4 regions of the Peribacillus sp. B-H-3 genome follow, and region 1 is predicted to be linked to each of the others. Evidence: riboswitches for the same ligand, from Rfam matches in the RefSeq annotation. Region 1 holds a riboswitch; each other region holds the start of a gene.
The links. Region 1 has a riboswitch for S-adenosylmethionine ahead of mtnK (S-methyl-5-thioribose kinase). Riboswitches for the same ligand answer to the same signal wherever they lie in the genome.
Positions count from the first base shown of each region.

Region 1 (8,199 bases):
TACGCCAGCAGGCTTCATGAAGACGGGATTTTCCGGATCCATCACGAATAGACAAGGAATATTTGTCTTGTTTTTTTCATACATCTTTATTGAGGGGGCGATGATATGCGGGAAATCGAGGTATTTATTGATACGGAAGAAATTGCCGAGTTCTTTTTTAGAGAGCTTATGAAAAGGGGCTATATTCCTACAGCAGAAGAAGTAGAAGATATCGCTGATATTACATTCGACTATTTGCTTGAAAAAAGCATCATTGATGAAGAAATTGATGAGTAGGCGGCAATGAAGCCGGCAGATGGATTGCCCTTTTAATGAAATGATTCGAGAAGCTAAACGGCGGACACCCCCGCCGTTTTATTTATTTGTTGCTGTTTTTATTTATGCTCCTGACACATGGCTCGCTTGTGGAGCATGTAACGCTTAACCACGAAGTAAGGCGGATCCTCCGCAGAACAAAGAACAAAGCCATATATTTTTATCCTTTTGGCGATGCTGCCCATTAATATAGTTCTATTTCCCTTTCAAGATACCTGTGTGTTATATTAATGTAGGATATATGAATATCCTTTACAATGAGGAGGACAATACAATGAGTGTACATATTGGTGCAAAAGAAAACGAAATTGCAGAAACGGTCTTATTGCCGGGAGATCCGCTTCGGGCTAAATACATAGCAGAAACCTTTTTGGAAGATGCCAAATTATATAATGAAGTAAGAAACATGTTTGGCTATACCGGTACATATAAGGGCAAGAGAGTTTCCGTACAAGGAACAGGCATGGGAGTCCCGTCCATTTCCATCTATGTGAATGAATTAATTTCAAGCTATAATGTTCAGAATTTAATTCGTGTAGGAACAGCCGGAGCCATCCAGAAAGATGTTAAGGTCCGTGACGTCATCCTTGCCATGAGCTCATCAACAGATTCACAGATGAACCGCATGGCATTCGGGGGAATTGACTATGCGCCGACAGCAGATTTTGATCTTCTAAGAAAGGCCTATGATGCAGGACTTAAAAAAGGCCTCCGCCTAAAAGCGGGAAATGTATTCACAGCCGATCAGTTCTATAATGATAACGCTGACTTAGAGAAGCTTGCAAGATACCAGATTCTTGCCATTGAAATGGAAACAACGGCTCTTTATACGATTGCTGCCAAATTCGGGCGCAAAGCTCTTTCTGTTTTAACTGTCAGCGATCACATTTTAACTGGAGAAGAAACCACAGCCGAAGAAAGGCAGACCACTTTTAATGAAATGATCGAAGTTGCATTGGAAGCAGCAGCGGCAGAGTAAGCAGTCCTGCCACTCCCCATAAAGAGATCGGGCAGTAAAGTCAATGGCATGACACACCATGAATTTGGCATATGCCATTTTTGAAACTTATGCCATTGGCTGGACTGCCTGCATTTTTTATGTCCTCAAAAGCCCTGCATTATTTTTGAAAATGCCGGCTTTTTTCTGTAATTCCTTAAAATTGATTATTAATATTTTTCGTTTGCTGACAAACCTGATAAAATAATCATAATATTCCTGAATATAAAACAGTCCAGTTTTGATGGGTGAAAGTGGTGAAGGTTAGTGGAAGAAGAAAAGAAGCAGCATGAACACAATAGTGAACCCAAATTTATTAAAATTAAAAGGTTCCCTTTCATAATGGGGATTTTTTTGCTCATTTTTTTAACAGCAGGAATCACTACGATTGCCCTTACATTTGGCAACGATAAAGCGGCTCCAATTGTGGCAAAAACGCAGGGAGACCATCCGGAGTTTAATAAGCTATTCTCTGCTTATAATACACTCAAGGGCCAGTATTATCAAAAAACAGATGATAAGACGCTTGTCAACGGAGCAATAAATGGAATGGTGGAAGCACTAGGCGATCCTTATTCAGACTATATGACGGATAAGGAAGCAAAAAGCTTCCATGAAAGCATTTCTTCTTCATTTGAGGGAATTGGGGCAGAGATTCAGGAGCAAAACTCAAAAATCATGGTGGTTTCTCCAATTAAGGGGTCACCTGCCGAAAAGGCAGGCCTTAAACCCAATGATGTCATCCTGAGTGTTAACGGCAAGAGCCTTCAGGGATTAAGCGCTACAGAAGCGGTATTGAAAATCCGCGGCAAAAAAGGGACAAAGGCAGATCTCGAGATTTCAAGAGGAGATGATGCCAATCCTATTCAAGTGAGTATTGAGCGGGATACAATCCCGATTGAAACTGTATATCCTGAAATGCTATCAGGGGGAATTGCAAGGATCCAGGTGACAAGCTTTTCCGATAATACTTCAAAAGAGCTTGAAACAGCAATTGGCCAAATGAAAAAGAAGAACATGAAGGGTCTTATCCTTGACTTGCGCGGAAATCCGGGCGGGCTTCTTGACCAGGCCGTGAAAATTGCCAGCATGTTCGTTCCAAATGGAAAAGTGATTGTTCAGGTAGAAGATAAAGCTGGAAAGAAAGAAATCATAAAATCTCAAAATAATGGCGAGTTAAAGCTTCCTGTTGTTGTGCTGATCGATAAAGGAAGCGCGAGCGCCTCCGAAATTGTCTCCGGAGCTGTCAGTGAAGCAGCTGGTATAAAACTCATCGGGGAAAAATCTTTCGGAAAGGGTACTGTGCAGACTTCGCAAGATTTCAGTGATGGATCCAATATCAAATATACGATTGCAAAATGGCTGACTCCAAACGGAAATTGGATTCATAAAAAGGGAATAAACCCAGATATCGCAGTACCGCTTCCAAGCTATGCGAATCTGCCATTTATTTCTCCTGATAAAGTGCTGAAGCAATCTATGTCGTCTGCTGAAACGCAGTCTGCACAAGAGATGCTGAAAGCAGAAGGATACAATCCTGGCAAGGCTGACGGATTTTTCGATGAACAAACCAAATCTGCCGTCATGAAGTTCCAGGGTGACCATTCCTTAAAGAAAACAGGCATTATTACAGGCGAAACGACTGTAAAGCTAATGGAGATATTGCGCAATAAAATCCTTGCCAATGACACTCAAGTCAAGAAGGCAGAGGAAGTATTAAAAAAAGAACTTCAATCTAAATAATTGGGTAAGCGGTGTTCACGGAAGCGAAGCCGCTTGATCAAGTAAAAAGCCGATTTGGCGCCACCCGCGCTAAATCGGCTTTTATATGTATAAAATGCAGGCTTTTACCTCATATTAAAGAGAAAAAGGAGTGAACGCCTGTGAAAAATGCAGTAATTTTGGCCATTAAATTCCTCTCTTGCATTATAGCCTTTTCTGTCGGACTGGATTTGTTTTTTCAAGCTTCCTTTTTAGAAATAATATCTTTTAGCTTATTTGCCGTCATTGTATCCTATATTTTCGGCGACCTGATCCTTCTGCCAAGACTCGGGAATAAAGCGGCACTGGCTTTTGATTTTTTGATCACATATATAAGCGTATGGGTTTTCGGGAACATTGTGCTGCAGAATTATTTGCAGATTGCATGGGGAAGCATCATTTCTGCCGTCATTGTACTGGGTGCAGAGGTATTTGTACACCGGCATATTCTAAGCCCGAGCAACGGAACAGGAAATGTACAGGATAAGAAGGCTGTCTATAGCCGGAGATTATCATATGAGACAGAATTTTCAGAAGAACCAGAGTTTAAGGATCATAATGAAAACAAACAAAACTAGGGGGCGAAGCTCCCTAGTTTTTTATAGTATCTGGAATATTTTTTTTGAAATCTGGATAAATGATTCCTTCTTCAGTTATGATGGCTGTAATCAGATGATTAGGCGTGACATCAAATGCAGGATTGAAGACTGAGACATTTTCGGGGGCGACCCGGACTCCGTGAATATGAGTTATTTCCTTTGGGTCTCTTTCTTCAATAGGAATCAAATCTCCAGTTTCCAGGGATAAATCAAACGTACTGGAAGGAGCGGCAACATAAAAGGGGATGCCAAAGTGATTTGCCAGTACAGCAAGGCTGAGTGTGCCGATTTTATTCGCTGTATCGCCGTTTGCCGTGATCCTGTCCGCACCAACGATGATGCTTGAGATTTTTTGTGTGCTGATTGCATGTGCAGCCATGTTATCGGATATCAGGGTCACATCAACACCTGCCTGCATCAGCTCCCAGGCAGTCAATCTTGCCCCTTGAAGGACAGGTCTTGTTTCACAAGCAAACACCCTAAGGTTAATTCCCTTTTCAGCTGCTAAGTGAAAAGGGGCAAGAGCGGTGCCGTATCTTGCTGTCGCTATACCACCTGCATTGCAATGGGTCAAGACAGTATCTCCAGGCTTAAAAAGCGTTAACCCATATTCTCCAATGCTCCTGCAGGTAGCTTCATCTTCAGTGAAAATAGCGATGGCTTCATGTGTCAAATCGGTTTTGGCTCCATTAACACTGCTTGCATCATTAAGCTTTTTCCTCATTCTGTTTAATGACCAGAATAAATTGACAGCAGTTGGCCGTGAAGAAGAAAGGAAGGAAATATCTTCTTCCGTTTTTTTTCTGAACGCCAAAAGATCATCTCCAATAAATGCAGAAGCAGAAAGTGCAATGCCGTACGCAGCGGCAATCCCGATTGCCGGAGCCCCCCTTACTTTAAGGGTGGTGATGCTGTCAAAAACATCTTGTATCGTATAAAGGTCAATGAACTCTGTAATCTGAGGCAGGGCCTGCTGGTTAAGTATAGTTATGTGTGTGTCCTTCCACTGGATGGAAGAAGGGATATCTGTCGTTTTTTGCATGATAATCTCCTCGAAATTATAATTTAGCAGTGTATGAAAGTGAAAGGTTATGCTGGCTCACAGCTTCTGTCACCAGTGAAATATCCAGCTGGTTCCTGTTCTTTATTAAAAATTCCCCGATTCTCAGGGCCTCTTTTTTAGCTGAAATACGTGCGTCCTTATCTTGGATTCCGTCCAGATCCTTGACATGGGACAAACCGATTGTCCTGCGGATTAATTCACAGCCTGCGAAGCCAAAGGCATCATTGGTGATTTTATTCAGTACAAATTCAAGATAGCCTTCTGTCCTGCAAAAAGCTTCCTGTCCTTGTGTATTCCAAAGGGCAGTGAAAACCTCCGCAAATGAATCCCAAACATCATGCAGGTGGGTAAAGATGGCTTCTTTTAATTCTTGGGATCTGCTGAAAGCCTGAAAGAGCAGATTTGCCATATACTGTCCCAGATCAAATCCAATAGGTCCATAAAAAGAAAATTCGGGATCAATTACCTTTGTTTCCTGTCTGCCTGCAAAGATGCTTCCGGTATGAAGATCTCCATGCAGGAGCGCTTCTTGCTCGGTCAGAAAGCTTTTCTTTAATTTAGCTATTTCAAGCTTCAGTATATTATTTTGCCAAATAGCTTGAACTTCTTCATTCAACTCTGCTTCATAATCATTGGATTCACTATCGAAAAAGGGGTCTGTGAAAACAAAGGTTTCTGTAATATGGCATAATTCAGGATTGGTAAACTGTCGCGCCAATTCCTTTTTCTTGCTGTGATCCAAAAAATAATCCGAAGTATAGAAAAGGGTTTTAGCTATATATTCGCCTATATGCTTTGACAGCAGGGGATATTCTTCGCCATTTATCAGTCCCTCGCGTGCAATGGTCAGGTGTGATAGGTCCTCCATCACGGTAATGGCCAATTTTTCATCAGAATAGTAAACCTTGGGTACATATTCCTTGCAATAGCTTCTAAAAATGACAAGTGCATTTGCTTCGATGGCAGCCCGTTTGATAGTAAGCGGCCAAGATTCGCCGATTACTTTGGCATAGGGCAGGGCCTGTTTGATAATGATGCCCTTAGATGTGTCTTTTTCAGTAATGCGGAAAACATAATTTAAATTGCCATCGCCTATTTCCCGGCAGCTCAAGCTGCCCGCATCTTCAAATAATCCAAGCCGGTGCACGAGCTCTAGAGCTGTTTTTTCGGTCAGTGGTTCATAATGTATATATTCAGCTTCAGTCATGAATAATCCCTCCAATTAATGTATCGGGGGTAAAGAAAAAGCCCCCTTCTAAAAAGAAAGAGGCTTGAAGTGTAGGCTTCGCACCTCTTATCTGCCAGAAAGAAATTTCTTTCTGATGGAATTGGCACCGTGCCTTAAGGATTGGATCCGGCGAAAATGCTTCGCCCCATTTCACAATGGAATTACGGTCGGTTGCTGGGCTTCATAGGGCCATAACCCTCAGCCTGCTCTTGATAAGAGAAAGTTGATGCTATTAAGTTTTTTCTTCCTGGTTCCTGAAATGAATAATAACAATATTTAAAAACATTTGTCAACACTGAATTTTTAGAATATCAATAAAATTCCGGCCGCCTGTCAGAGAAAACAGGTATTTGCTCCCGGACATTTTCGGTTTTTTCAAAATCGATTGTCCCTGTGATAATTTCTTCTTCTTCTGCAGCTTCCGCCACTATTTCCCCCCAAGGATCTATTATCATGGAATGTCCTGCGAACAGGTTTTTCGGGTCACTGCCTGATCGATTTACTGCTATTACATATGCCTGGTTTTCTATTGCCCTGCTGATTAACAGGGCTCTCCAGTGTGCAAGGCGGGGTTTAGGCCACTCGGCAGAAACAAATATGGCTTGTGCACCTTTTGAAGCGTGAGCACGTATCCATTCCGGAAATCTGATATCATAGCAAATAAAGCCTGCGCAAAGCATGCCTTCCAAAGAAAAAAGCCCATCTTCTTTTCCCGGCTGCAGATAATGATGTTCATCCATCAAGCGAAATAGGTGAAGCTTATCATACTCTTTAATCAGCTCTCCATGCTTGCTGATGACGATGAGGGTGTTTGTTATTCCTTCTGCCGTTTTTTTCGCAACAGAACCGCCCACTAAGTGGATGCGGTATTTTTTTGCGCAATTCTGCAGAAATGCCACGGTTTCGGCCGCTTCTTCATCAGCTATTTCATCAAGCCTGCCGAGATCATAGCCCGTTGTCCAAAGCTCAGGCAAAACCGCTATATCGGGCCTTTCCTCTGCAGCTTTACGGATGAGCTCTTCTGCCCTGGCATAATTTTGTGCGGGGCTGCCAAAGGATATATCCATTTGTATACAGGCTATTTTCCATTTCATGTTATCTTCCTCCATGATTTCATAGAATTTTCTTTACATTAGTAATTTTAAGATATATCATTTGTGACGAGAAATTCAAGAAATTTCAGAGAAGGTGCCAAAATGATAGAATTCCAAAAATCAGAGCTGCTCAAAAATCTGCCTCAGCAGTTTTTTGCTTCACTGGTCTCTAAGGTGAACAGCATAACAGAACAAGGACATGATGTAATCAATTTAGGACAAGGAAACCCGGATATGCCAACACCGCAGCATATTATTAAAAAGCTGCAGCAGGCTGCCGAAAATCCTGTTAATCATAAATATTCGCCATTCAAGGGGCTTCGGTCACTGAAAGAAGCTGCAGCAGAATTTTATGAAAGAGAATATGATGTCAAGCTTGATCCCGATTCAGAAGTTGCCATCCTGTTCGGCGGAAAAGCGGGGCTTGTAGAACTGCCGCAATGCCTGATGAATCCAGGTGACACAGCGCTGGTTCCAGATCCCGGGTACCCTGATTATATGTCCGGGATAGCGTTGGCGCAGGCCAAAATCAAAACCCTGCCGCTTCTGCAGGAAAACGGTTTTCTGCCAGATTATGATGGAATCGGCCAAGATACACTCGACTTGGCAAAACTGATGTTCTTAAACTATCCAAATAATCCGACGGGTGCAGCAGCTACAGAAAATTTCTTTGAGAAAACGGTAAAGCTTGCGAAGAAGCACTCCATCTGCGTCGTTCATGATTTTGCGTATGGCGGCATCGGGTTTGGCGGAAAAAAACCTCTGAGCTTCCTTCAGACACAGGGAGCCAAGGACATTGGCATTGAAATATATACACTTTCCAAAACCTATAACATGGCCGGCTGGCGTGTGGGTTTTGCTGTCGGAAACTCCAGTGTCATAGAAGCGATTGAACTGCTGCAGGATCATATGTATGTGAGCTTATTCCCGGCTATCCAGGAGGCTGCACAAGAAGCGCTGCTGCATTCCCAGCAATGCGTCAAGGAACTGGTGAACATTTATGAATCCCGGAAAAAGGCATTCATCGGAGGCCTGCGTTCTATAGGGTGGAATGTATCTTCGCCAGATGGCTCTTTTTTTGCATGGCTCAAAGTTCCAGCGGGATTTTCTTCACAGGAATTTTCAGATTACCTGCTTCAGCA
Region 1 is NZ_CP183879.1:3,223,086-3,231,284, reverse strand. Features, by position in the region: gene ACN6MY_RS16045 (YozD family protein) at 106-276, shown strand; gene deoD (purine-nucleoside phosphorylase) at 590-1,294, shown strand; gene ACN6MY_RS16035 (S41 family peptidase) at 1,580-3,055, shown strand; gene ACN6MY_RS16030 (YndM family protein) at 3,196-3,651, shown strand; gene mtnA (S-methyl-5-thioribose-1-phosphate isomerase) at 3,665-4,714, opposite strand; gene mtnK (S-methyl-5-thioribose kinase) at 4,731-5,942, opposite strand; SAM riboswitch class I at 6,027-6,182, opposite strand; gene ACN6MY_RS16015 (carbon-nitrogen family hydrolase) at 6,275-7,057, opposite strand; gene ACN6MY_RS16010 (pyridoxal phosphate-dependent aminotransferase) at 7,160-8,199, shown strand, end outside.

Region 2 (8,199 bases), 2.2 Mb from region 1:
TCATGGAGCAAAAGCTATTAATCTAAGTTTAGGCGGCAAATACAGCAGAGTTCTTGAATATGCGCTTAAATATGCCTACTCTAAGAATGTCCCCGTTATCGTTGCCAGCGGAAATGACGGGCTTCCGCAATTATCTTATCCTGCATCGTCCAGATATGTCATTTCGGTAGGTGCTACCAATAGGCTCGACCTTGTATCGGATTATTCAAATTACGGAGACGGACTGGATCTGGTTGCGCCAGGCTCTGGCATACCAAGTCTGCTTCCTGATGGAAATGTTACGTATATGGACGGGACTTCCATGGCCGCTCCACATGTAACAGCAACCGTCGGCTTGCTATTAGCGGAGAATCCGTCTCTAAAAATAAGTGAAATCGAAAAAATACTGCATGAAACATCTGACCATGTTGCATTTGTTGAAAAAGACAACCAGGACTCGATGGATTATTCAGAAGACGGAGAAGAACCTCCGGCTAAGCCTAATCCAGCCGGCTGGGATTTTGTTACAGGCTACGGAAGACTGAATGCATTCAGTGCGCTCAGTGATCTCGATCTGCATGCAAAAATCAAAATCATAAAAGATAATGAAAACCACCTTACAGGAACTGCCGCCAAGAATTCCCTGATTGAAGTGAGAAATGGCACGAAATTGCTTGGAAAATCAGCGGCATCTGCTAACGGAAGCTTCACTGTAAATGTACCAGTCCAAAAAGCAAATCAGCAGCTTTCTGTCACGATCTCTTCTCAGGATCACGCTGCGAAAACAACCCTTAAAGTTTACGTGCAAAAAGGAGCTGCTCCTTCTGTCCCAACAGTTGCTTCTGTCACTGACAAAAGCAGCTATATCGCAGGAAAAGCGCAGCCTGGACTGGCTGTCAAGGCTATCAATACGTCCAAAAGACTTATTGGCCAGGCTGTCAGCGACAGCAAAGGATCCTACAAGATTAAGATAGCAAGACAAAAAGCATATTCTGCTTTGTATATACACACTACTGACCTGGCGAAAAGGAACAGCAAATCCGCCAAAGTCATCGTAAAGGATAAAACGGCTCCTTCTGCACCAAAAGCAAGCATCAAAGGCAATAAGATCACAGGAAGAGCTGAACCTTTTTCTACTGTGAAAGCAGTCAATAAAGGAAAAGCTGCCGGCACAGCCAGAGCTGGAAAAAAGGGGCAATTCACCATATCGATGAGCAAGAAAGCAACAGGCTTCATATACCTCTATGCCAGAGATAAAGCAGGAAACGTAAGCAAACCGGCAAAAATCCTAGTGAAGAAATAAATTTCAGCATAAGAAAAAGCAGCTCATTGAGATGAGACTGCTTTTTTCTTTCTATAAGTAATTCTTCCCTTCATTGTCCAGCTCAATTCGAGCTGGATAGACCGTATTCCGTTTCCTGATTTCCATTGACAAGGAATTCCTGCAGTGCTTCTTTATTTTTCGCTAAATCAGGCTCTAAAACCTGCCCAGCATTAGGATATCTGGTTTCTTTAAAGCCATCTTTAACCGGAATGACCATCGTTTGAATATCACTTTTATTGATAATAATATCCTTAGCAATACCAATTGCCGTCAAAGTCTTCATATTTGTATCAATGTAAGGCTGGATGGTTCCGACCATTTTAGGAAGCTTGACCACTCCGCTTACGCTAAGAAATTTCTCCTTAAGGGCTCCTATAACCTTCTGCTGGCGTTCTACACGCCCAAAGTCCCCTCTTGCATCGTGGCGGAATCTTGCATATCCCAGCAATTCTTTCCCATGAAGTTTTTGGACTCCCTGTTTCAGGTTAACACCGATATTTTTGGACATGGCTTTCTCCACATCAATTTGGACGCCTTCAGGCGACAGTGCGTCTACAATTTTTTCAAATCCTTTAAAATCAACCAGTGCATAATAATTTACATCAATGCCAAAGTTTTGTTCAATTGTTTTACGAAGCAGTTCGGGTCCGCCAAATGAAAAAGCTGCATTGATTTTATTCTTACCGTGTCCCGGAATGTCAACGTAATTATCTCTCATAATCGAAACAAGCTTCAGTTGTTCGGTATCTGTATCATATTGCCCGACCATGATGCTGTCCGTACGTGATATCTCGCCCTTTTTGCGGGCATCAATTCCCAGCAGAAGCACATTTTGTATACCCTCAATTTGATCAGCAGCCTGAAAATCATCATAGTGTTTTTCCAGCTGAGCTGCAGGCTTGGCCTGTTTTAAGCCCTCATAATATTGAAAACCTGCATATCCTCCTGCCGCTAAAAAAATAAGGAAAATAAAAGTTAATATGCCCTTTAAAACGGATTTCTTTTTCTTTTTTTGCTGCTTTCTGCCTGTACGTGTTTCCACAGCATGCACCACCCATATGTTATAAAAACGTTCATTTTATTAATGACTTTTCAGAAAAAATCCTGCTATCCTTCAATATACCATAATTTAACACGTTTACGTCAATATTTTATAGAAGGAAACTTTTTAGCTATTTTTTAATCCCTTTTAACTTGCTTATAAGTCCGCTGCCCAACAATGAAGAGAGCCCCTTGATAAGAAGGCCTATTTTAATCAGAGGTAATTCCAATCTCAGCAAGTGAAGGTTTGAGAGGAGTACTCAGAGAATACCATGGCTAAAAATTCGCCAAATTAAAAGACGATGCCGAAAGCGGCATCGCCTCATCCTGGTCTGTCTGTATAGTCAGCTCGCCTTTTTCACGGGCTGCTGAATCCGTTTTTTCCTCAGGCTTCCGCCCCTTTTTCCCACATGGATATATGTTACAGCCAGAGCAAGTACAAGAACCGTACCTTTCACAATTTCAAATGCGTAATAAGGAAGGTTCAGCATGGTTAAACCGTTTAACAAAACACCTATCAAAGCAGCCCCGAAAAAGGTGCCAAGCGCATTCGGCTTGCCTGCGCCAAGAACAGAAAAGCCGACAAATACTGCTGCAACAGCTTCCATAAGCATGGATGAACCTGCATCGATTTGCCCTGATCCAACACGTGCGGCAAAAAGGATCCCTGCCAATGAAGCAAATATTCCGGAAACAATGTAAGAAAGTAGCTTCACTTTATTGACATTAATGCCAGACAGGCGCGCCGCTTCTGCATTGCCGCCTGTCATATACAAGATCCTGCCCCATCTGGTATGGGTGAGAATAATAAACACAGCTGCCACAAAAACCAGCATGATGATAACAGGAACAGGAACGCCTCCCAGCTCTCCCTGTCCTACCCACAGAAAGCTTTTATAAAATTCGCCTGGCGCTTTTCCTCCTGTTGTCATTTCCATATGGCTGTATATAGAGTATCCCTCTGTATACGTCCGGTGAAAGCCTGAAACAATATACATGACTCCAAGTGTTGCAAGAAGATCCGGAATCCTGATTTTCACTATCAGCAAGGCATTGAATAGCCCAACGAGCACACCAGTAATGATTGGAAGGATGATAACGAGCCAAAGGGGAAGCTGAAACCATACCATGAGCGACGAGGTCAAAACTGTAGACAAGCTCATCGTCGAGCCGACAGATAAATCAAAGCCATCCACAATCAGCGTAAATGTGACTCCTAAAGCAAGCAGTGTGACAATGGATATGGACCTCAGAATATCCGATATATTTCCGTAAGAAAGAAATGCCCCATTCACCAAGCTAAAATAAATTAATATCAGCACCATTAAAAGGATGGCTCCATATTTAAATAAAAACCCGATGAATTTCCCGCTCATTTCCATCTTCCTTTCCTCCGCTTGCATACAGCAGGATTTCCTCCTGTGTCGCCTCAGCCGCTGTTAGTTCCTTCACAATGGCTCCATCATACATAACCAGAAGCCGATCAGATACCGCAAGAATTTCAGTAATGTCACATGAGAAGTAAAGAACTCCCTTTCCGCTGCCGGTCAGGCGGTGTATGAGCTGAAAAATATCCTTTTTTGCTCCTATATCCACTCCCTTGGCAGGCTCATCAAACAGATAAATTTCTGCCTGTCCGGACATCCACTTTCCGATAGCTACCTTTTGCTGATTTCCGCCGCTTAAGTTCATTACGGGAGTTTGGCTGCTATGCGTTTTTATTCCAAGTGCATCAATCATTTCTTCTGTATATTTTTGTTCCGCCTTTTTCTTTAAAAATGAATAGTTCGAGAATTTCTTCAGATGCGGAAAAGTGATATTTGCCTGGACAGATTCCCCGATAAACAGCCCCTCTTTCCGCCTTTCTTCCGGTACAAGGGCAAGGCCAGCCTTAATTGCTTGCGAGGGATGCTTAAATCTAAAACGTTCCCCGTGTACAAGGACCTCTCCGCTCTTCCAGGGAGTTAGTCCAAACAGAGCTTTGGCCAGTTCTGTCTTCCCTGCCCCGACAAGACCCACCACACCGACCACTTCTCCTTTTGAAACAGAGAAAGAAATATCTCTAAGCATCTCATCATCGTCCAAATGCCTGACCTCAAACAGCACATCTCCTATTTTGCTCCCGGATCTTAATAGCTCCATACTCAGCTGGCTGCCGAGCATCTTGTCTACCACTTGCTGCTGGGTGATTTCCGGGGCAAGGAAAGTCCCTGCCGCTTCTCCGTCCCTCATCACCGTAATGCGGTCACAAATTTCAAAAACCTCCGGGAGCCGGTGGGAGATAAAAATACTTGCTACCCCCCGCTTCTTCAGCTTCTGGATGATTTCAAATAAATGCCGTGTTTCTTCAAGCGAAAGAGGGGCTGTTGGCTCATCAAAAATAATGATTTTTGCCTCCCTGACCAGGGCCCGTGCTATCAGGACCATTTGTTTTTCTGCGAGGGTGAGAGCAGACGCCGGCTTATCGGGTGAAATCCCCCCTGCATGAAGCTGAATCAGCGCGTCATGTGCCTGCTTGAGCATCTTTTTCCTTGATACAAACCATTTTCTTTCCGTGGAGAATGAATCCAGCAAAATATTTTCAGCAACTGACAATTGCGGAACAATGGCTGTGTCCACCTCCTGGTAAACGCAATGAATCCCACATTCCTTGGCTTCCTTGGGAGAGCGGAAGTTGACGGTTCTTCCGTCCAATACTATCTCACCGCTGTCCTCAGTGAACACCCCTGAAAGAATTTTAATCAGTGTGCTTTTGCCGGCACCATTTGCTCCGAGCAGCGCATGTACTTCACCTGCTCTCAGCTCGAATTTTGCCTTTTTCAAGGCCTTCACTTGGCCGAATGATTTCGAAATGCTTTTCATCTCCAGCAATTTAGCACTCAATTTATTCTCCCCCTTTCATCAGTCCGCGACTGGGCTTTACATTTCTTTACTTCCCATTTTCCAGGTCTTTGAGTTTTTCTGTATATCCCTGCTCGCTGTGTCCCCAGCCTTTTACATATTTATTGAGCTCTGCTGTCGTAATTTGTTCTGCAGGCAATTCTTCTTTGGTGACGAACACCGGATTTAACTTCACTTTATCAGGCGCGGATCCGGAGCTGAGTTTTTGATAAGCATAACGAACCTGGATTCTTCCGATATCCTTTGGATCAACTGCAGCCGAAGCCACCCATGGGCTGTTTTTATCCTGGATCATTTGAAGATCTTCATCACTCATATCGATTCCATAAACCTTGATATCCGTTCTGCCCGCCTGTTTAATGGCCCGCACCGCCCCTTTGGCAAATTCATCCCAAGCAGCCCATACCGCTGTGATTTGCCCTTTTTTAGGATACTGTTTTAAAATAGCTTCCATTTGCGATTGGGTGTCAAGAGCCGTATTTTGAGTAGCTGCTCCAAAAGCAGAAACCTCTTTTATTCCTGTATTTTTGGCTAAAAAGTCTTTATAGGCAATCTGCCTTCTTTCCATCGGCGCAAATCCCGCAACCCAAATTTTCACGATATTGGCTTTGCCTCCGGAATCCTTGGCCAATTTTTCAAGCGTAGCCTTTGCCATCTGCTGATCCCCTTGCTCAAGAACTGTTACACCCGGTACATTGACTTCAGCATCGAATGCGATAACGGGAATTTTTTTAGCAATGGCCTTTTTCACGCCGTCTGTTAGTGCTTCTTTTGTGCCGTGGTCAATCAAAATGGCATCAAAGCCCTGGTTAATCGCTGCATCAACATTAGAGGACATCTTTGCAAGGTCTCCATCAGAAGTGAATACTGTAACCTTCCCTCCAAATTTTGCAGCCTGCTCCTTCACACCATCAATATATTGTGCAGAAAAAGTACCAAGATTCTGCTGCATAATAAGTGCCACTTTCTTATTTGCAAGCGGATTTTTATCACTTGCTTTTGAATCAGCGGTTGCTTGCTTTCCTACGTGCGGCTGGCACCCTGCCAGCAGCATAATAATAAAAATTAAAGCCATTGATGATTTCCATATATATTTCTTCATTGATTTCTCTCCCTCATAATATTTGAGATTTTCTGACTCCTGGAATTTTCCTTTCAGCTGTATTCCCTCCTGTTTTCCATTTTTAAAGGCTGTTTTTTTAAAGATTGTTGTTTTTTAATGAGTTCTGTGAGGCGAACGCATTGTTCAACCAGGTTGATTGAAGCGTAAGGTGCGAGACTCCTGCTTAGATTTGCGGAAAGGTGAGACCCCGCAGGCGCAGCAGAGGTGGCTCACCGCCCTCCCCGCGGAAAGCCTGGATTATCCAAACTGCTCCCGGAAGCTGCGCGCCTGAATACGGTGACAGGCCAGATTAAACAGAGCCAAAAAATAAAAGCCCCTTTCTGTAAAAGAAAGAGGCTTGAAGAATACAAAAATAGATCTTCTAACCTCTTATCTCTCAGAAAGAATGATCTTTCTGCTGGAATTAGCACCGTGCCCTCTGGTATAAATACCGGCGCATTTTATCACGCGCCCCGTCTCACAACGGAATTACAGTCGGTTGCTGGGCATCATCGGGCCAAATCCCTCCGCCTACTCTGGATAAGAGTTTTAAAGCAAAACATTATTCAATTTTTTTCCTGTGGTGAATATACCATCATCCGATTCTTAATGCAATAGTTTTTAGAAAAATCTTTATTGTCAATAAACTAAAGTCAAGCTTTTGCACATCATTCATATAAAGCAATTAATTCATCAACAAGGGAGCCAACATAGGAAACTGCCTGTTTGATGCATTCCGGCTTCGACATATCTACTCCAGCATGCTTCAGAAGTTCTAGCGGTTTTTTTGTTCCGCCCGCACGCAGGACTTCCAGCCACCTGTCAACAGCCGGCTGGCCCTCCTCCTGGATCATTTGGGCAGCTGCTGTGGATGCGGTCAATCCTGCGGAGTAGGTATACGGATATAAACCCATATAATAATGGGGCTGGCGCATCCAGGTTAAGCTTGCATCTTCATCTATTTCTACAGCATCTCCCCAAAAGCCGGCAAGGACGCTCCCTTTTATTTCAGACAAAGTTTTTGCAGTTAAGGGGTGCCCACTTTCAGCATGCATGTATACTCTTCGCTGATATTCTCCCTCGAGCAAATGTGTCACAAAATTGTGGTAATAGGTTCCAAGCAGCTGCAGGATTATCCAGCGTCTCATCTGTTTATCTTCGGTTTTAGCAAGGAGATGCTTCGCCAAAAGAAGCTCATTTAGTGTAGACGGGGCTTCAACAAAATAAGTTGACGGCCTTGTATTGAATAGCCGCTGATTTTTGTTAGCCAGGTAAAAATGTCCGGCATGGCCCAATTCATGTGCTAATACAAATGCTCCGCGCATTGTATCCTGCCAGGTAATTAAAATATATGGATGAACTCCATACGGGCTTGAACAGAAAGCCCCAGTTCCTTTGCCGACATTGTCGGTACGGTCGACCCATCTTTCTGTCAGCCCTTTTCTCATGATTTCACTATACTCGGGTCCCATTACCTTTAGGGCTTCAAGAATGACAACGCACGCATCTTCATACGTTGTAGCTGGATTAAATTCAGGATCAAGCGGCGCTTTCAAATCACAGAAAAGCATCTTATCAAGCCCCATCACCTTTTTCTTGAGCTGAGCGTAGCGGCGCATATGGGGAGCCAGCTCGCTCTGGATGATATCGAGCTGATTATTATACATGCCAACTGTTACCTGCTGGGGCTCAAGCAGCATTTGCGTGACAGATTCATAGCTGCGCAGCCGCGAAAGTGCAACCTGCTTTGAAACCTCTGCCGAATATGCTTGGGCAAAGGTATTTTTATATTGTTTTAATGTATTCACAAATGATCCGTATGCTTTCCTGCGAAGATCCGTATCTGGTGAGA
Region 2 is NZ_CP183879.1:1,024,339-1,032,537, reverse strand. Features, by position in the region: gene ACN6MY_RS05045 (S8 family serine peptidase) at 1-1,282, shown strand, start outside; gene ACN6MY_RS05040 (LCP family protein) at 1,365-2,345, opposite strand; gene ACN6MY_RS05035 (ABC transporter permease) at 2,689-3,720, opposite strand; gene ACN6MY_RS05030 (sugar ABC transporter ATP-binding protein) at 3,689-5,227, opposite strand; gene ACN6MY_RS05025 (sugar ABC transporter substrate-binding protein) at 5,274-6,347, opposite strand; SAM riboswitch class I at 6,735-6,894, opposite strand; gene pepF (oligoendopeptidase F) at 7,016-8,199, opposite strand, start outside.
Region 2: linked by a shared signal. The riboswitch ahead of ACN6MY_RS05025 (sugar ABC transporter substrate-binding protein) and the one ahead of mtnK (S-methyl-5-thioribose kinase) in region 1 are both predicted to bind S-adenosylmethionine.

Region 3 (8,199 bases), 2.1 Mb from region 1:
TATCCAGCCCGTTTTAATATTTTTTCAATAACGAAAAGGTTAACCTTGTTATCATCTACGATTAAGATCGACATTCTCAATATCTCCTTTAGGTTACCTATATATTCTGTATCTATTTATTTATAATCAGATGATTGTTTTGCTGGATTTTTTTCAAGCTAAATTTTGCTGATTATATTTTATATTGTAAGGAATCTGCAAAAAAACAAAAAACCCCTAATAGATAATACCCCGATATTTTTGACCTTAAACATCTTATTTAATAGAAAATTAAAAAGCTGCATATTTTTTTCAGTCTTCTTTTAAATCGCACTAATACAATCTTGAGTCGATGGATCGTGTACCGTTATAAATTTTGTATCTTATGCAATAGGGATAAAGCTCTTTAGAAAAGGCTCTTTCCTTAAAGATTGTTGTTTTTTTAATTTGTTATGTGAGGCGTTCCCATTGTCAAGTCTGGTTGATTGGAGCGTAAGGTGCGAGACTCCTGCGGGATTAGCAGAACAGGTGAGACCCCGCAGGCGCAGCCGAGGAGGCTCACCGCCTGCCCCGCGGAAAGTGAGCATCCTGGAGCGGAAATCAACCACCTTGTTTTATAGCAACAAAGTTTACGAAAATAGCCTTAAAATAATCTATTTTATAAAAAATGAAGTAGGGTTTTTGCTTTTATTATCTCATTTTATTGAAATGATTTTTACACGATTTACACATAATAGTGTAAAATTACACTACGGATGAATTGTGATTAAAAAAGAGGTGAAAACATGAGAAAGTTAATAAATAGCATTCTGATAATCAGTTTTTATTGTTTTCCATTTGTCTATTTCGCAATGTACCAAGACTTTGCTAATTGGTCTATGCTTGGCTATTTAATCATGATTATAGTGACTTCGATTCTTGCCTTTTTCTGCAGAATTTTTAGCATCACAACTACTTTTATTATAGGCAATATAGGATCTGCGATCATTTCATTTTATTTCGTACACAAAATGGGAGTTTCGTTAGGGGATAGGTGGGATGGTTATTTTAAACCAGTTTCATCATATCAATTATTGCTATTGGTTAGTGCTTTAAATTTGATTCCTCAATTCCACATCATGAAGTTAGCAAATAGATGTAAAAAAAAGCAGGGTAAATTTATATGAAAATTACCCTGCTCTTACTATTTGGCTCTTTTCTTAAAGATTGTTGTTTCTAATGAGTTCTGTGAAGCAATCCCATTGTTAATGGGTTTGATTGGTGCATAAGATGCGTGCGGAACAGGTGAGACACCCGCAGGCGCAGCCGAGGAAGCTCACCGCCCGCCCCGCGGAAAGCGAGCATCCTGGAGCGGAAATCAACCACCTAGTTCTCCATAACGACAAAGTTTACGAAAACAGCCTTCTATTTTCACTGCCGCAACTCCTTTTCTGCGGTTCCGTGTTTTGTTAGCAGGGTTAATGGGAATGGAAGGTAATAAGTTCGAGTGATCGTGAACGTTCCTACAAAAGCACAGGGGAGGAACATATGTCTTCTGCAACTAATCATCTGAGGCGCAATCTTTGGTCGGTGATGAGGCGGTTTTTCATCAGCTCCTGCACTGGCATCACTTTTATGACAAGTCCACTCTTGCTGTGGGACTGGTTTCTGATGGCCTGTTTCACGCGTTAAGCTGGTTTGCCACGATTGCTTCATTGTTCATGGTGGCTGACCTTCGCAGGCGAGAGGCTTGGCTGCGGACAAGGTGGTGGGGAGGTGTGCTGCTCGGAGCAGGTTTGTTTCAATTTTATGATGGCACTGTCCAGCATAAACTCATGGGATTGCACCAGATTCGTTATGTGTCAAACTTGTTCTTTTATGACGTGGTCTGGAATATCTTCGCGGTCGCTATTATTGTGATTGGAGCAGTAATCACCAGCAGAAAAGAAAAAGCCTCAAGTCAAGAGGAGAATATCTCGTGAATCATCACATGGAACACGCGAGTGGAAGTTCCCTAGGAATCATCTTTCCAGTGTTTCTCATCGTTCTCTTCTCGTTTTTGTATGTGGGTGCGGCCTATGTCCCGAATCGCCACAAACGGTTGCGTCAATGGCCGCTGCGCCGCTGTATCTTTTGGATTCTTGGTGTTTTTTGTACCATTTTTGCTGTCAGTGGTCCTCTGGCAGAACGGGCACATACTGATTTTAACTGCCATATGACTGCCCATCTCCTGCTTGGGATGCTTGCGCCTCTGCTCATTGCTCTGTCAGCTCCTATGACTCTTCTGCTGCGCACAGTCAAGATTTCTTTTGCCCGAAGGCTTACACGGCTTATGAAGATTAAAATCGTACACCTGTTTTTTCATCCCGTTGTGGCTGCTGTCCTGAATATTGGCGGCCTCTGGCTGCTTTACATGACAAATTTATACTATGTAATGCACGAGAATATGATATGGTATGTTGTCATACATATGCACATCTTCATCGCCGGGTATCTTTTCACCGTTTCCATGATTTATATGGATTTGGTCAGCTGCCGATACCCATTTGCTTATCGCGCGATAGTATTGGTGCTGGCGTCCGGTGGACACGGGATTTTATCAAAGTACATCTATGCATATCCACCCGCTGGTGTAGGGGAAGCCCAGGCAAAAACAGGGGGGATGCTCATGTACTATGGCGGGGATGCAATTGATCTCATCATGATTTTTATTTTTTGCCTGCAATGGTTTAGAGGCGCACGCCCTAAAGCATTTGCATCAGTAAGGCAGGGAGACTCCTTTATATAATAAAAAAAGCAGCCCTCCGAAAAAAATGGAGGGCTGCTTTTTACACCTGTGCGCATATAGAAATTTTATTCTTTATCGTAATACGGAAGCTGCAGATTTTCTGCAGCTTCCTAGTGTATGGTTTAGTATTAATCCTTTAGTTTGCCAATACCTTCTTGGATTTCGCCTTTTAACTTATCTTTCTTGCCTTCGCCCTGCATTCTTTTATCATCGCTGGCATTGCCCATTTGGTCCTTGGCTTCACCTTTTACTTTATTTACAGTACCTTTGACTTTATCAGATAAACCACTCATCTTTATCTTCCTCCTTCATTGGTTTACTTGTTATTTACCCGCAGAGGAGTCTGTTAAACAAAATTATGATGCCATTTCTTTCTTGGAATGTTCTTCAATAAAGCGAAGCGTATTTTTGATAATGTGTTCCTTATCATAATCAAGGGAGGCCACATGGTAAGACTGCCTAAGAGCGATGAGTTCTTTTTCAGGCGAAGCGGCCTGATCATAAAGATAAAATGAACATTCTGCCGGAACCACATGGTCTTCAACCGAATAAAACAAGAGCAGGGGACAGGTTGTTTTTTTAACGTTTTCACTAGTCAGATCCATAAGCGACAGCAGCTGTTTAATTGAGTGGAGCGGCACTTCTGGATAGGTGATTTCTTTTGCCGATGGATCCTTGATATCTGGTGAGCCATCCGGGACGAAAAGGGGGGACTGGACTTTTCGGTATTGCTCATATTGCGGCACCTTTAAAGCAGCGTTAACTGTAATGACGCCATCACAGCTTGTCTTCGAAGCCAAATCAATGGCCAGAGCCCCGCCCATGGACTGCCCCAGGATATAAACCCTCCTGCAGGTTTGCTGAAGAACGCAGTAGGCGTCTTCCAGGTTTTGAATCCAATCCTGATAAGAACAGGCTTTCAGGTCGCTCGCAGCAGATCCGTGCCCTTTTAAACGGGGTGCATAAACGGTATATCCCTTCTCGGCAAACTGGCTCCCTAAATATTCAACACTCTGAGGAGTCCCGTTAAAACCGTGGCAAATTAAAATTCCTGTAGAATTGCCGGGATGGAAAAAGGATTCAGCACCAGGAATAACAGGGGAAAATGACATTGCGAAAAAACTCCTTTCTAATATAAAAAACTTTCCTTGCCCGGCTGCAAAGAAAGTTTTTTAAACAAATCTTATCAGCCAAAGCAAATATGCTTTGCTGGTAGGAGCACCTTTCATGAGGCTGCTGTGAAGTCATTGAGCCAGATCTCTCGTTCACTCGTGATAATGGTATATGAAGTTTATAATTTACTATTCTTATTAATTTACTTGGTTTTATAATAACACGATATGATTTTTTTCGTCAACCGTTCCCTCTTTTATCTGTAAAATCTTGTTCTGAATTCTTTTTGAATACATAACCTAGAATGACGAAACGGAAATTTTTTATTGGGAATTTTAAAAAAATATTGACTTATCCCATAAGTCCACATAATATTGTAGTTACAAATTAAAAAACAATTGAATAATATGCTATTACTTATCCAGAGAGGTGGAGGGACTGGCCCTGCGAAACCTCGGCAACGGGTTTGCTTCTTATTGCAAATACCGTGCTAATTCCTGCAAATCGGTACAATCGGTTTGAAAGATAAGAAGTAGATCGGCTTATACATATAAACCCTTCTTCTTATCTGTCATGGATAAAAGAAGGGTTTTTTCGTTTCCGGAAGATTGATGAAAGGGGCGGCTTATATGTATATAACTGATTAAACTTATGAGAATACTAGGTTAAAAGCGCCATAGGAGGAATTAGAATTGATTGAAATCAGAAATGTTTCAAAGGTTTATCAGGGAAAAACCCCTATTCATGCACTAAATAATATTTCTCTGACAATAGATAAGGGGAATATATTTGGAATCATAGGATTTTCAGGAGCAGGAAAAAGCACGTTAATAAGATGTCTTAATCGGTTAGAGGAACCGACAGAAGGAACAATCAGCATTGATGGATTGGACTTGATGTCATTGAATGAAAATGAACTTAGGAAAACACGCAGGGAAATTGGGATGATTTTTCAGCATTTTAATCTGCTTTCTGCTAAAACCGTTTTTGACAATATTGCAATGCCCCTATATCTCCAGGGGGAAAAGAAGCGGGATGTTCAAAAAAAGGTGATGAATCTCATTGAATTTGTAGGACTCAGCGGAAAGGAAAATGTTTATCCGGGCCATCTGTCTGGCGGACAAAAACAGCGTGTCGGAATCGCCAGGGCCCTTGTGACAGATCCCCAAATCCTGCTTTGTGATGAAGCAACATCCGCATTGGATCCAGAAACAACAAGAAATGTTCTTGAACTGTTAAGAAAGGTAAATAAAGCTTACAGTATTACCATTGTCCTGATTACACATGAAATGAGTGTGATTCGTGATTTATGCGATAAGGTGGCGGTGATTGACGACGGGGAAATCGTTGAAGAAGGGACAGTTTATGATGTGTTTACTAATCCTCAGAAAAGAATTACCCGTAATTTCGTTAATACCGTTCTGCAAAATGAAATACCGCCTCATTTATCAAAAAAAATAAGAAGCGGGACCTATTACCGTCTTGTTTTTCTGGGAGAAAAAGCGGCACGCCCTTTACTATCGGAAGTTTCCAAGCAGTTTGATATTCATCTGAACATCCTGTATGGATCTATTACAGAGCTGCAGGAAAAACCATACGGAAATCTTTTTATTGCGATTGACGGGGAAATTGAGGAAAGAAATAAGGCCGTTCAATTTATCTTGAATAGCGGAATCGACATAAAGGAGGCCGAAGCGCATGGAGCTTAATTGGGAATTTTTCTGGCCCCAGTTTTTCCAGGCTTGTGAAGAGACGTTTCTCACTGTGTTTGGATCATTCATTTTTGGAACAATCATAGGACTGCCATTAGGCATCATTCTTGTGATCACGAGACCCGGACATATCATGGAAAATAAGGCTGTTTTTCTAGCCCTGAATACCATTGTGAATATAGTCCGTTCTGTACCCTTTATTATTCTTCTGGTTGCTATTATTCCATTTACAAGGCTTGTGACGGGGACATCAATAGGTGTAGCTGCAGCGATTGTACCTTTGTCCATTTTTGTAGGCCCGTATCTTGCAAGGCTGATTGAAAATTCCATGCTCGAGGTGGATAAAGGAGTCCTGGAAACAGCTCACGCAATGGGAGCCACAAAAATGCAGATTATCACTAAATTCATTATTCCAGAAGCAGTGCCATCATTGATACTTTCGTTTACTACAGCAACGATCGGGCTGATCGGTTCGACAGCAGCGGCGGGCGCAGTAGGTGCAGGGGGTCTTGGGAACCTGGCTATTACTTATGGCTATCAGCGCTTTATCACGGTCGTTATTGTCATTACAGTCGTATTGCTTATTGTTAGCGTTCAGCTTATTCAAAGCTTTGGAAATACATGGTCAAGATATGTGAGGAGGAAAAGAGGATGAAAAGATTAAGTATTATTTTCGCGGCAGTGGCAAGTTTGATATTGGTTTTAGGAGCATGCTCATCAAATTCAGCTTCCAAGGATGGAGGCACACGCACAATAAAAATAGGGATAAATGGTGACGACAATGATCTTTGGAGTCTTGTCCAAAAACAGGTAAAAGACGATGGAATCAACCTGAAGATTGTATCTTTTTCAGATTATGTCCAGCCTAATACAGCCTTAAATGATGGCAGCATTGATTTAAATTCTTTCCAGACCATCACTTATATGAATCAATTTAAAAAAGATCATAACCTCGATATTTCGGCAATCGGCTCCACAGTGATAGCGCCAATGGGGATTTATTCTAAAAAATATAAAAAGATAGAAGACATACCGGACGGAGCAACCATCACAATACCCGATGATGTAACCAATGCCGGGCGGGCTCTCAAGCTTTTGGCATCAGCTAAGCTTATTACACTGGTGGATAATTTTGATCCGAGAGGCAGTGTGGACCAAATCAAAGACAATCCGAAGCACTTGAATATCAAACCGATTGCAGCCGGACAAACGGCAAGATCGCTTGAAGATGTGGGAGCGGCTGTCATTAACAATGGATTTGCCGTGCAAGCCGGCCTGAAGCCTTCCAAAGACCCTCTTTATAAGGAAGATCCGAATGACAAAGCGGCCCAGCCTTATATCAACGTAATTGCTGCTGCAACAAAAAATAAAAAGGATAAAGATTTCCTTAAAATCGTAAAAGCATATCAGTCGAAAGCAGTTCACGATTACATCATCAAACGCGATAAAGGTGCCACGGTGCCAGTAGTAACCTCGATAGATAAAATTAAAAACTTATAGGATGAAATCTTTTTTGCTGGCCAGCTCAAATATAAAGTTAAGAGAGAGGAGAGGTTTATATGACAGTAGTAGTTGAAACACAAAGAGATTTGATTGTGAGAAGCATTGAGGATGGCAGGGATAGATATATAGAAGCAAGCCATAACATCCACGAAAATCCTGAAATAGGAAACCAGGAATATTTTGCGTCTGATACATTAACTAATATCCTGGAGGAAGCTGGCTTTGAAGTGACAAGAAATGTCGCCGGGCATGAAACGGGCTTTATAGCAAGAAAATCCTCAGGAAAACCGGGCCCCTCCATTGCGTTTTTAGCAGAATATGATGCTTTGCCGGGACTTGGGCATGCCTGCGGCCACAATATTATTGGAACGACGAGTATTGCTGCTGGAATTGCTTTATCAAAAGTGGTTGAGGAAACCGGCGGAGAAGCAGTGGTTTTCGGTACCCCTGCAGAAGAAGGAGGCCCTAATGGAAGTGCAAAGGGGAGCTTCGTTAAACATGGCTTGCTTGAGGGCATAGACGCTGCGCTCATGATACACCCGAGCGGTAAAACAGGGCTGACAAGCCCATCTTTGGCAGTTGACCCTTTAGATTTTTTCTTTTACGGAAAAGCGGCACATGCTGCGGGATCACCGGAAGAAGGAATCAATGCCTTAGATGCAGTAATTGGTTTATTCAATGGAATCAATGCCCTTCGGCAGCAATTGCCTTCAGATGTAAGAATACACGGAATCATTACCCATGGAGGCGATGCACCTAATATTATTCCTGACTTTGCCTCTGCCCGTTTCTTTATTCGTGCCAGCACATGGAAACGTGCAGAGGAAGTGTCAGCTAAGGTCAGGAATGTTGCTCAAGGTGCCGCACTTGCTGCAGGAGCTACCGTAAAGATTGAGCGATTCCAAAATGAAGTGCATGATATTGTTATCAATACATCTTTGGATGAGGTTCTTCGGGAAGAACTGGAGAACCTAGGAGAAACTGTTGATAAGAGAAGCGGAGGAATTGGATCCACAGATGCAGGCAATGTAAGCCATGTGGTGCCGACAGCGCATCCTTATATAAAAATCGGCCATGACGAGCTGATTGCACACACAAATGAATTCCGCGAGGCAGCCGGCTCCA
Region 3 is NZ_CP183879.1:663,089-671,287, forward strand. Features, by position in the region: gene ACN6MY_RS03175 (PP2C family protein-serine/threonine phosphatase) at 1-74, opposite strand, end outside; gene ACN6MY_RS03180 (DUF2243 domain-containing protein) at 1,542-1,940, shown strand; gene ACN6MY_RS03185 (cytochrome c oxidase assembly protein) at 1,949-2,746, shown strand; gene ACN6MY_RS03190 (CsbD family protein) at 2,875-3,039, opposite strand; gene ACN6MY_RS03195 (alpha/beta hydrolase) at 3,103-3,858, opposite strand; SAM riboswitch class I at 3,927-4,027, opposite strand; SAM riboswitch class I at 4,274-4,391, shown strand; gene ACN6MY_RS03200 (methionine ABC transporter ATP-binding protein) at 4,552-5,568, shown strand; gene ACN6MY_RS03205 (methionine ABC transporter permease) at 5,558-6,226, shown strand; gene ACN6MY_RS03210 (MetQ/NlpA family ABC transporter substrate-binding protein) at 6,223-7,071, shown strand; gene ACN6MY_RS03215 (M20 family metallopeptidase) at 7,131-8,199, shown strand, end outside.
Region 3: linked by a shared signal. The riboswitch ahead of ACN6MY_RS03195 (alpha/beta hydrolase) and the one ahead of mtnK (S-methyl-5-thioribose kinase) in region 1 are both predicted to bind S-adenosylmethionine.

Region 4 (8,199 bases), 1.3 Mb from region 1:
CACTGTCGCTGTATGAAGCAGGATATACAGCCCCTGCAAGGGTGAAGATTCCTGTAGTCGGTGAAACAGGATATGCCGCCCTTCTATTGGGAGCAGAGTCGATGCGTCTGACAGGATTTATTTCTGATCATGATATGTGCATTGCCAAGAAATTGGCCTACGTACTTGCGGGAGGCAAAGTGCCATATGGTACAGAAGTCGACGAACAGTACCTGCTGGATCTGGAAAAAGAGGCATTTTTAAGTTTGATAGCGCTGCCTAAATCTCAGCAGAGGATGCAGCATATGCTCCTTAAAGGTAAGCCGCTGCGCAATTAAGATTAAATGAAGAATGTAAAAAATGATTAACTAACCCAAGCGCCGGTTTATGTGCAGGCAGATGTATCAGCGGGAAGAAAATCGGCTGGGCAGCCAAAGAAATCTTTGTCCTGCTGCAGCCGTCCATACTGATTTCAAGGAGTCTGAACCATTCAATAAGGCGCTGCGTTCTAATAAGGAGGATCCCTCATGAGAGAAGCGGTAATAGTGGCTGGAGCAAGGACTCCGGTTGGTAAATCGAAAAAAGGGTCGCTTGCTAACGTCCGTCCGGATGATTTAGGGGCTCTTGTAGTAAAAGAGACTTTAAAACGCGCTGGAAATTACGAAGGCAATATTGATGATTTGATTATTGGATGTGCCATGCCTGAAGCGGAGCAAGGGCTAAATATGGCAAGAAACATAGGTGCTCTTGCCGGGCTTTCGCACAATGTGCCTGCCATCACCATTAACCGGTACTGCTCAAGCGGACTTCAAAGCATAGCATATGCTGCTGAGAGAATCATGCTTGGCCAAAGCGATACCGTGATTGCCGGCGGTGCAGAGTCTATGAGCCTTGTGCCAATGATGGGCCATGTAACCCGCCCCAATGCAAAGCTTGCTGAAACGGCTCCTGAATATTATATGGGAATGGGCCATACAGCAGAGGAAGTCGCGAGGAAGTTCGGTATTTCACGCGAAGATCAGGATGCTTTTGCTGTAAGGAGCCACCAGAAAGCAGCCAAAGCGATAGCAGAAGGAAAGTTTGCTGATGAAATCGTGCCAGTGGATGTTACATTGAGGTCCGTTGGAGCCGATCATAAGATAAAAGAAAAGACATTTCAATTTACACAGGATGAAGGAGTACGCGAAGGAACGACTTCAGAAATCCTCGCTAAATTGAGGCCTGCATTTTCCGTTAAAGGCACTGTAACGGCGGGTAATGCTTCACAAACGAGCGACGGTGCTGCAGCGGTCATGGTGATGGACAGCGAAAGAGCTTCCTCATTAGGACTGAGTGCGATGGGCAGGTTCAGATCTTTTGCTGTTGCCGGGGTTCCGCCTGAAATTATGGGAATCGGCCCGGTTGCCGCTATCCCAAAAGCCCTCAAGCTTGCCGGACTTGAACTATCTGATATTGGATTATTTGAGCTGAATGAAGCATTTGCTTCCCAGTCCATTCAAATCATCCGCGAACTTGGCTTGAATGAGGAAATCGTCAATGTGAACGGGGGCGCAATTGCTCTGGGACACCCGCTTGGATGTACAGGTTCAAAGCTGACTTTAAGCCTGCTGCATGAAATGAAGCGCAGAAATACACAGTTTGGAGTAGTGACCATGTGTATTGGCGGAGGAATGGGTGCTGCAGGAGTATTTGAGCTTATCGGATAATGCGGAAGGAAAACGTCTAGATTAATAGATACTCATTTCATTTAATATATTAGGAGGTAACAAGATGTCAAAATCAACTGAAAGCATAGTAAAAGGCGGCGGGTTTCTAGTAGAGGATGTTACGTATGACCAGGTTTTTACACCTGAAGAATTCTCTGATGAACAAATTATGATTGCAAAAACGACAGATGACTTCTTGGTAAATGAAGTTCTTCCGCAGGTCGAATACCTGGAGAAGCATGAGTTTGACCGCTCCGTAAAGCTATTGAAGCAAGCGGGTGAACTTGGGCTTCTTGGAGCGGATGTTCCTGAAGAGTATGGCGGCCTGGGGCTTGATAAGGTCAGCTCAGCACTGATTTCTGAAAAACTTTCCCGTGCTGGCGGATTTTCCATCACTCATGGAGCGCATGTTGGAATCGGTTCACTGCCAATCGTCCTTTTTGGAAATGAGAATCAAAAACATAAATACCTTCCATTACTAGCAACAGGAGAAAAAATTGCAGCATATGCACTCACTGAACCAGGTTCAGGTTCTGACGCACTTGGCGCAAAAACAACGGCTAAATTGAATGCTGAAGGCACACATTATATCCTTAATGGAGAAAAGCAATGGATTACTAATGCAGGTTTTGCAGATGTATTCGTTGTGTATGCGAAGATTGATGGAGAAAAGTTCTCTGCCTTCATCGTAGAGCGTGAATATCCAGGCGTTTCTACGGGCGCAGAAGAAAAGAAAATGGGCATCAAAAGTTCATCAACACGCACATTGATCTTGGAAGATGCCAAGGTGCCTGTTGAAAACCTTCTGGGTGAAGAAGGAAGAGGCCATGTTATCGCCTTTAACATCCTTAATATCGGACGTTATAAATTAGGTGTAGGAGCTGTGGGAGCCTCCAAGCACGCACTTGCCCTTACAGCAGCATATACAAACCAGCGCCAGCAATTCAAGACGCCAATTTCTTCTTTTAACTTAACAAAAGAAAAAATTTCTACAATGGCATCTAAGATTTATGCTGCAGAAAGCTCTGTTTACCGTACTGTCGGTCTATTCGAAAGCAGGATGAGCCAGCTTACAGACGAACAGGTAAAAGACGGCAAGGAAGTGGCAAATTCTATTGCAGAGTATGCCATCGAGTGTTCACTGAATAAATTTTTCGCATCAGAAGTTCTTGACTATGTAGTGGATGAAGGCGTTCAGCTGCACGGAGGCTATGGTTTCATGCAGGAATATGAAATCGAAAGAGCTTACCGTGATTCCAGAATCAACCGGATCTTTGAAGGAACAAATGAAATTAACCGCCTGCTGGTTCCGGGCACATTCTTAAAGAAAGCTTTCAAGGGTGAGCTTCCTCTTCTTCAAAAAGCACAAAGCCTGCAGGAAGAGCTGATGATGCTAATGCCGGAAGAACCTGGTGATGAGCCGCTGGCACAAGAAAAGCTGCTAGTGAAAAATGCTAAGAAAATCGGGTTGCTGGCTGCAGGGCTTGCTGCACAAAAGTTTGGGAACAAGCTTGAGCAAGAACAAGAAATCCTGGTTAACATAGCTGACCTTGCTTCTCTTGCATATGCCATGGAATCTGTTGTGCTTCGTACAGAAAAAGCTATTGCACAATCCGGAGAAGAAAAGAACCAGCAGAAGCTTCTTTATACTCAAATTTTCTGCCAGGAGTCATTCAATCAAATCGAGCAGCATGCGAAGGAAACCCTGGTTGCGGTAGAAGCCGGCGATACATTGCGCATCATGCTTTCTTCACTGCGCAAATTAACAAGGCATAATCCTGTTAATGTGATTGCTAAAAAACGCGAAGCTTCAGTGAAATTGTTAGACGCAGAAAAATATGTGCTTTAATTAGTATGGCAATCGGAGCCGCAGGGATATCCAAAATGGATATTCCTGCTTTTGTATGTCCGGCAGCTGTTTTTTTGCTGGAAGCATAGCTTATTTTTTGAATTAATGCTTAAAAACGGGTATCCTATCGTTAGGTGGTGAAACCATGGGATTGATATTTTATTGGTATCCAAAATGCGGCACATGCAGAAATGCGAAAAAATGGCTGGATGATCATGAGGTTGCTTATGAAGCTGTCCATATAGCAGAAAATCCCCCTTCAAGGGAGCTGATTGAAGAGCTTTACCTGAAAAGCGGCTTGGAATTAAAGAAGTTTTTTAATACAAGCGGCCAAAAATACAGGGAGCTTGGTTTAAAAGACAAGCTTAAGGATGCTTCTGACTCAGAAAAGCTGGATATTCTGGCCTCGGACGGAATGCTGCTGAAAAGGCCGATTGCTTCAGACGGAAATCAAGTGACAGTCGGGTTCAATGAACAGGAATACCAAAAGATTTGGCAATAGAAGAAGTTTTTTGCACCAAATCAGAGAAATCTATTTTATACTATAATAGATCATAATTTTACATACCTTGGAGGGATATACCATGGCAACACCAAAGGATCTTCGTTATTCAGAGGAACACGAGTGGGTAAAAACAGAAGGCGACAAAGTCCGCGTTGGCATTACACATTTTGCACAATCAGAATTGGGCGATATCGTTTTTGTTGAGCTTCCTGAAGTGGGAGACGAGCTGAAAGCAGATGAGCCATTCGGCAGCGTAGAGTCTGTTAAAACGGTTTCTGAGCTTTATGCGCCAATCAGCGGTAAAGTGGTAGAAGTCAATGAAGAGCTAAATGACAACCCTGAGTATGTAAATGATTCACCTTATGAAAAGGCATGGATGGTTGTTATTGAGCCTTCTGACAGCAGTGAAGTGGAAAGCCTTATGACTTCTGAGCAGTATGATGAAATGACAAACGAAGGATAATGCATGACGGGAAGGCTTCTTGCCTTCTCTATTTTTTTACAGTGCTTTTTTCGTAAACGTTGCGGCAATGGAACAAGGTGGCTGATTTCCGCTCCAGGATGCTCGCTTTCCGGGGGGCTCACCTGTTCCGCTAATCCCGCAGGAGTCTCGCACTAAACGCACCAATCAAACTGACTTAACACGGGGATCGCCTCACAGAACTTATTGGAAAACAACAATCTTTAAGAAAAGAGCCTTTTACAAAGAAAGCACTTTGGACACTTTTTTTCTGTTTTGGGTTATTATATGAACAGGGTACGCATTTCTGTCCCGTATGGGGGCAGTGAATTTTAGAAACCCTGCCTGAAAGCCCGATTCGTTCAACTGATCATCAGCGGGGATGAGAGAGCCCTCTGCTGATGGAAGGTTCACTTTATCCTTTAGCGGCGGTGATTGCATGGAATTCGGACAACCTGATAAAGTAATTATTGTAGAGGGAACTTCAGATAAAAGAAAAGTGAAAAGTGTATTGAAGGAAGAAGTGGAAATCATCTGCACCAACGGCACCATTTCAATTACAAGGCTTGATGAACTTGTTGATGAACTGGCTGAGAAAGATGTTTATATTTTAGTGGATGCTGATGAATCAGGGGAAAAGCTGCGCAAACAGTTTAAAAAAGAAATGCCAGAGGCTTACCATCTTTATATAGACCGAATGTATAAAGAAGTTGCTGCTTCGCCGATGAATCATATTGCTACTGTTTTATTGGCAGCAGATATTGAGGTAAACCCCGTGTATTTAGAACAAAGGATGAATTAAGTAATATGCAAGAGTGGAATGAAGAACAGTTAAATACTTCCGTAAAATGGAATCGGACATTTTGTTTATACCTATACACTCCAATGTGCGGGACTTGCCAGGTTGCCTCGAAAATTCTTGCCGTTTCCCTGGAGCTTTTTCCGGATTTGGACTGCGGCAAAATGAATTTAAACTATATGGCGAATATTGCAGCTGAATATGAAGTAGAAAGTGTTCCCTGCTTATTGGTTTTTAAAGAAGGCAAGCTTGATAAAAAGATATACGCCTTTCATTCTGTCCCGTATATATACGATGTACTTAAAGAAATATAACAAACATCACCATTCTTGCCCAAACAGGCAAGAATTTTTTTTGTGCTGTTAAGCGAAAAGGTCAGAATGCTGCTTCTCGGCAATATTTTCATACAGTCAGGCCTTGTCTCCTTATCTCACTTTATATTTTGCTGACCGTTTTTTTTGTGTCCAATTCCATGATTGCTATTGCTCTCTCGGCAGGACAGGGAGCCGCGGCAGCAGCTATGCTTCTCGGATCAAGGTTTGTAAAACGCTTTGGAGAAGTTAAATCCGTTGTTATTCTGCAGCTGCTTTCCCTGCCTTTCTTATTGCTTAAAGCGTATACCCGTCAATTATGGATAGCGGCATCGCCTTTTTATTCCGGCAGGCTTTTAATGAATGCAGGAAACCCCATACAGATGTCTTTAATGATGTCACTTGCAGCAACCGTTCTAAAGGCTGGCAAATTCCATGAACCAGATGGGCCTTTAACCTGGGGTGGGCATTCATGGGTCCGGTATCTGCCTCTCTTGTCATATTATTGGGCAGCTATTGGGGATATGCAGCCGTATTTTCCATTACCGCAGGAATTTATTTGCTGGCAACAACCTTTTTCTTTATGTGTTTAAGTCTCTATCGAGCCAGTCCTCCTTCAATGGGGGCGTTAGTATGGAACCTGTATCTGCTGCATGACATGCTCCAGGGGCGATGCGGCTGATGTCAAAAGAATCCGGTACGCGATGATGGCTTCCCCCTTTTTCTTATTTCTTAGGAAATAAAGTCAAACTATCTGTTATTATCGGAGAATATGCAGCAAGGCTTTGAAATAATGTCGGCAAAGCAAGGAAAATGACAGTCTGTAGCGGAGTTAAATGGCAAGAGTAACAGGGGCAAATATGCCAAAATAAAATTTGACTATTTACATAAGGGTATGTTATATTTTTGATTAAGCAAAATTTTCTGATTAATTAACTGAATCTTATCAAGAGTGGCGGAGGGACTGGCCCATCGAAGCCCGGCAACCGGTATATATCATACACGGTGCTAATTCCAGCAGAGTATCGGCTCTGGCAGATAAGGAGAGATAAAGCAAAGCCTCTTCTTTTTGAAGAGGCTTTTTTGTTTCTCGTTAACCTTCCAGGAATGATTTCAGATGACTCAGAGCCATGAATTCATAAAAAGTTGGGGGAGAAGGAAAATGGCAGAAAACAAAAATTATCGTTTTGAAACCTTGAGCATTCACGGAGGGCTAAAGGAAGATGCTACAGGAGCCAGGGCATTGCCTATTTATCAAAGCAATGCATATTTGTTCAAAGATACAGATCATGCAGCCAATTTATTTGGACTGAAGGAACCGGGGTATATTTACACCAGAATCCATAATCCGACTGTTACTGCTTTTGAAGAAAGAGCGGCACTGCTCGAAGGCGGGATCGGGGCCCTTGCCGTATCAAGCGGAATGGCTGCAATCACACTGGCCATCTTGAATATTGCTTCAGCGGGAGATGAAATTGTATCAGCTTCAACTTTATATGGAGGCACATATAACTTGTTCGCCAATACACTTCCGAGGTATGGAATCAAGGTTACCTTCGTAAAACCGGATGATCCGGAGAACTTCCGTAAAGCCATTACACCAAAGACTAAGGCAATATTCGGTGAAACGATCGGCAATCCAAGCCTTCGTGTACTAGATATTGAAAAAATAGCAGAAATTGCCCATGAAGCAGGAATTCCGCTTATTGTGGATAATACCTTTGCCACGCCTTATTTGTGCAAGCCAATTGAATATGGTGCTGATATTATTGTGCATTCTGCTACAAAATGGCTGCTAGGCAATGGAACTGTACTAGGGGGCATCATCGTGGATGGCGGGAAATTCGATTGGAATTCCCCTGATTTCCCAGGGTTTACGGAACCTGATCCAAGCTATGGAAATATCGTATACAGTGATGCTGCAGGCCCTGCTGCTTTTATAACGAAAGCACGTGTTCAATTACTAAGGGATCTAGGGCCGTCACTCAGTCCCCAAAGCGCCTTTCAATTCACTCTCGGGCTGGAAACCCTGCATGTAAGGATGAAAGAGCACGTATCCAATACCGGAAAAATCATTGATTATTTAGAAAACCATCCGGCCGTAACATGGGTGTCACACCCGGGGCATAGAGATCACCCTGATAGGAAGCTGGCAGATAAATACCTTCCAAGAGGAGCAGGGGCCATTGTCATTTTTGGGATTGAAGGCGGAAGAGAAGCAGGAGCCAAGCTGATTAACTCCATCCAGCTATGGTCACATGTAGCAAATGTTGGAGACGCAAAAAGCTTAATCATCCATCCTGCCAGCACAACCCATCAGCAGTTAAATAAAGACGAACTGATTCAATCTGGTGTAAGCGAGGATTTAGTCAGGCTGTCAATCGGCATTGAAAATGCAGACGATCTGATTGAAGACCTTGAACAGGCGATTGAACAGGCAACTGGCCTAGCGTCCTTGGCTGTGAAATCTTTATAATTCCGAAAGAGAGTGCGGGCATGCATTCTCTTTCTTCGCTGATTCAGGAAAAATTGTTTATCAAAGGATTTAAAATTTTTACTAACTTTTAATCGTTATGCATTGACACATTTT
Region 4 is NZ_CP183879.1:4,502,733-4,510,931, reverse strand. Features, by position in the region: gene ACN6MY_RS22530 (3-hydroxyacyl-CoA dehydrogenase NAD-binding domain-containing protein) at 1-317, shown strand, start outside; gene ACN6MY_RS22525 (acetyl-CoA C-acetyltransferase) at 507-1,685, shown strand; gene ACN6MY_RS22520 (acyl-CoA dehydrogenase family protein) at 1,750-3,534, shown strand; gene ACN6MY_RS22515 (arsenate reductase family protein) at 3,680-4,036, shown strand; gene gcvH (glycine cleavage system protein GcvH) at 4,119-4,502, shown strand; gene ACN6MY_RS22505 (toprim domain-containing protein) at 4,939-5,301, shown strand; gene ACN6MY_RS22500 (thioredoxin family protein) at 5,307-5,612, shown strand; gene ACN6MY_RS22495 (hypothetical protein) at 5,771-6,202, shown strand; SAM riboswitch class I at 6,550-6,654, shown strand; gene ACN6MY_RS22490 (O-acetylhomoserine aminocarboxypropyltransferase/cysteine synthase family protein) at 6,772-8,085, shown strand.
Region 4: linked by a shared signal. The riboswitch ahead of ACN6MY_RS22490 (O-acetylhomoserine aminocarboxypropyltransferase/cysteine synthase family protein) and the one ahead of mtnK (S-methyl-5-thioribose kinase) in region 1 are both predicted to bind S-adenosylmethionine.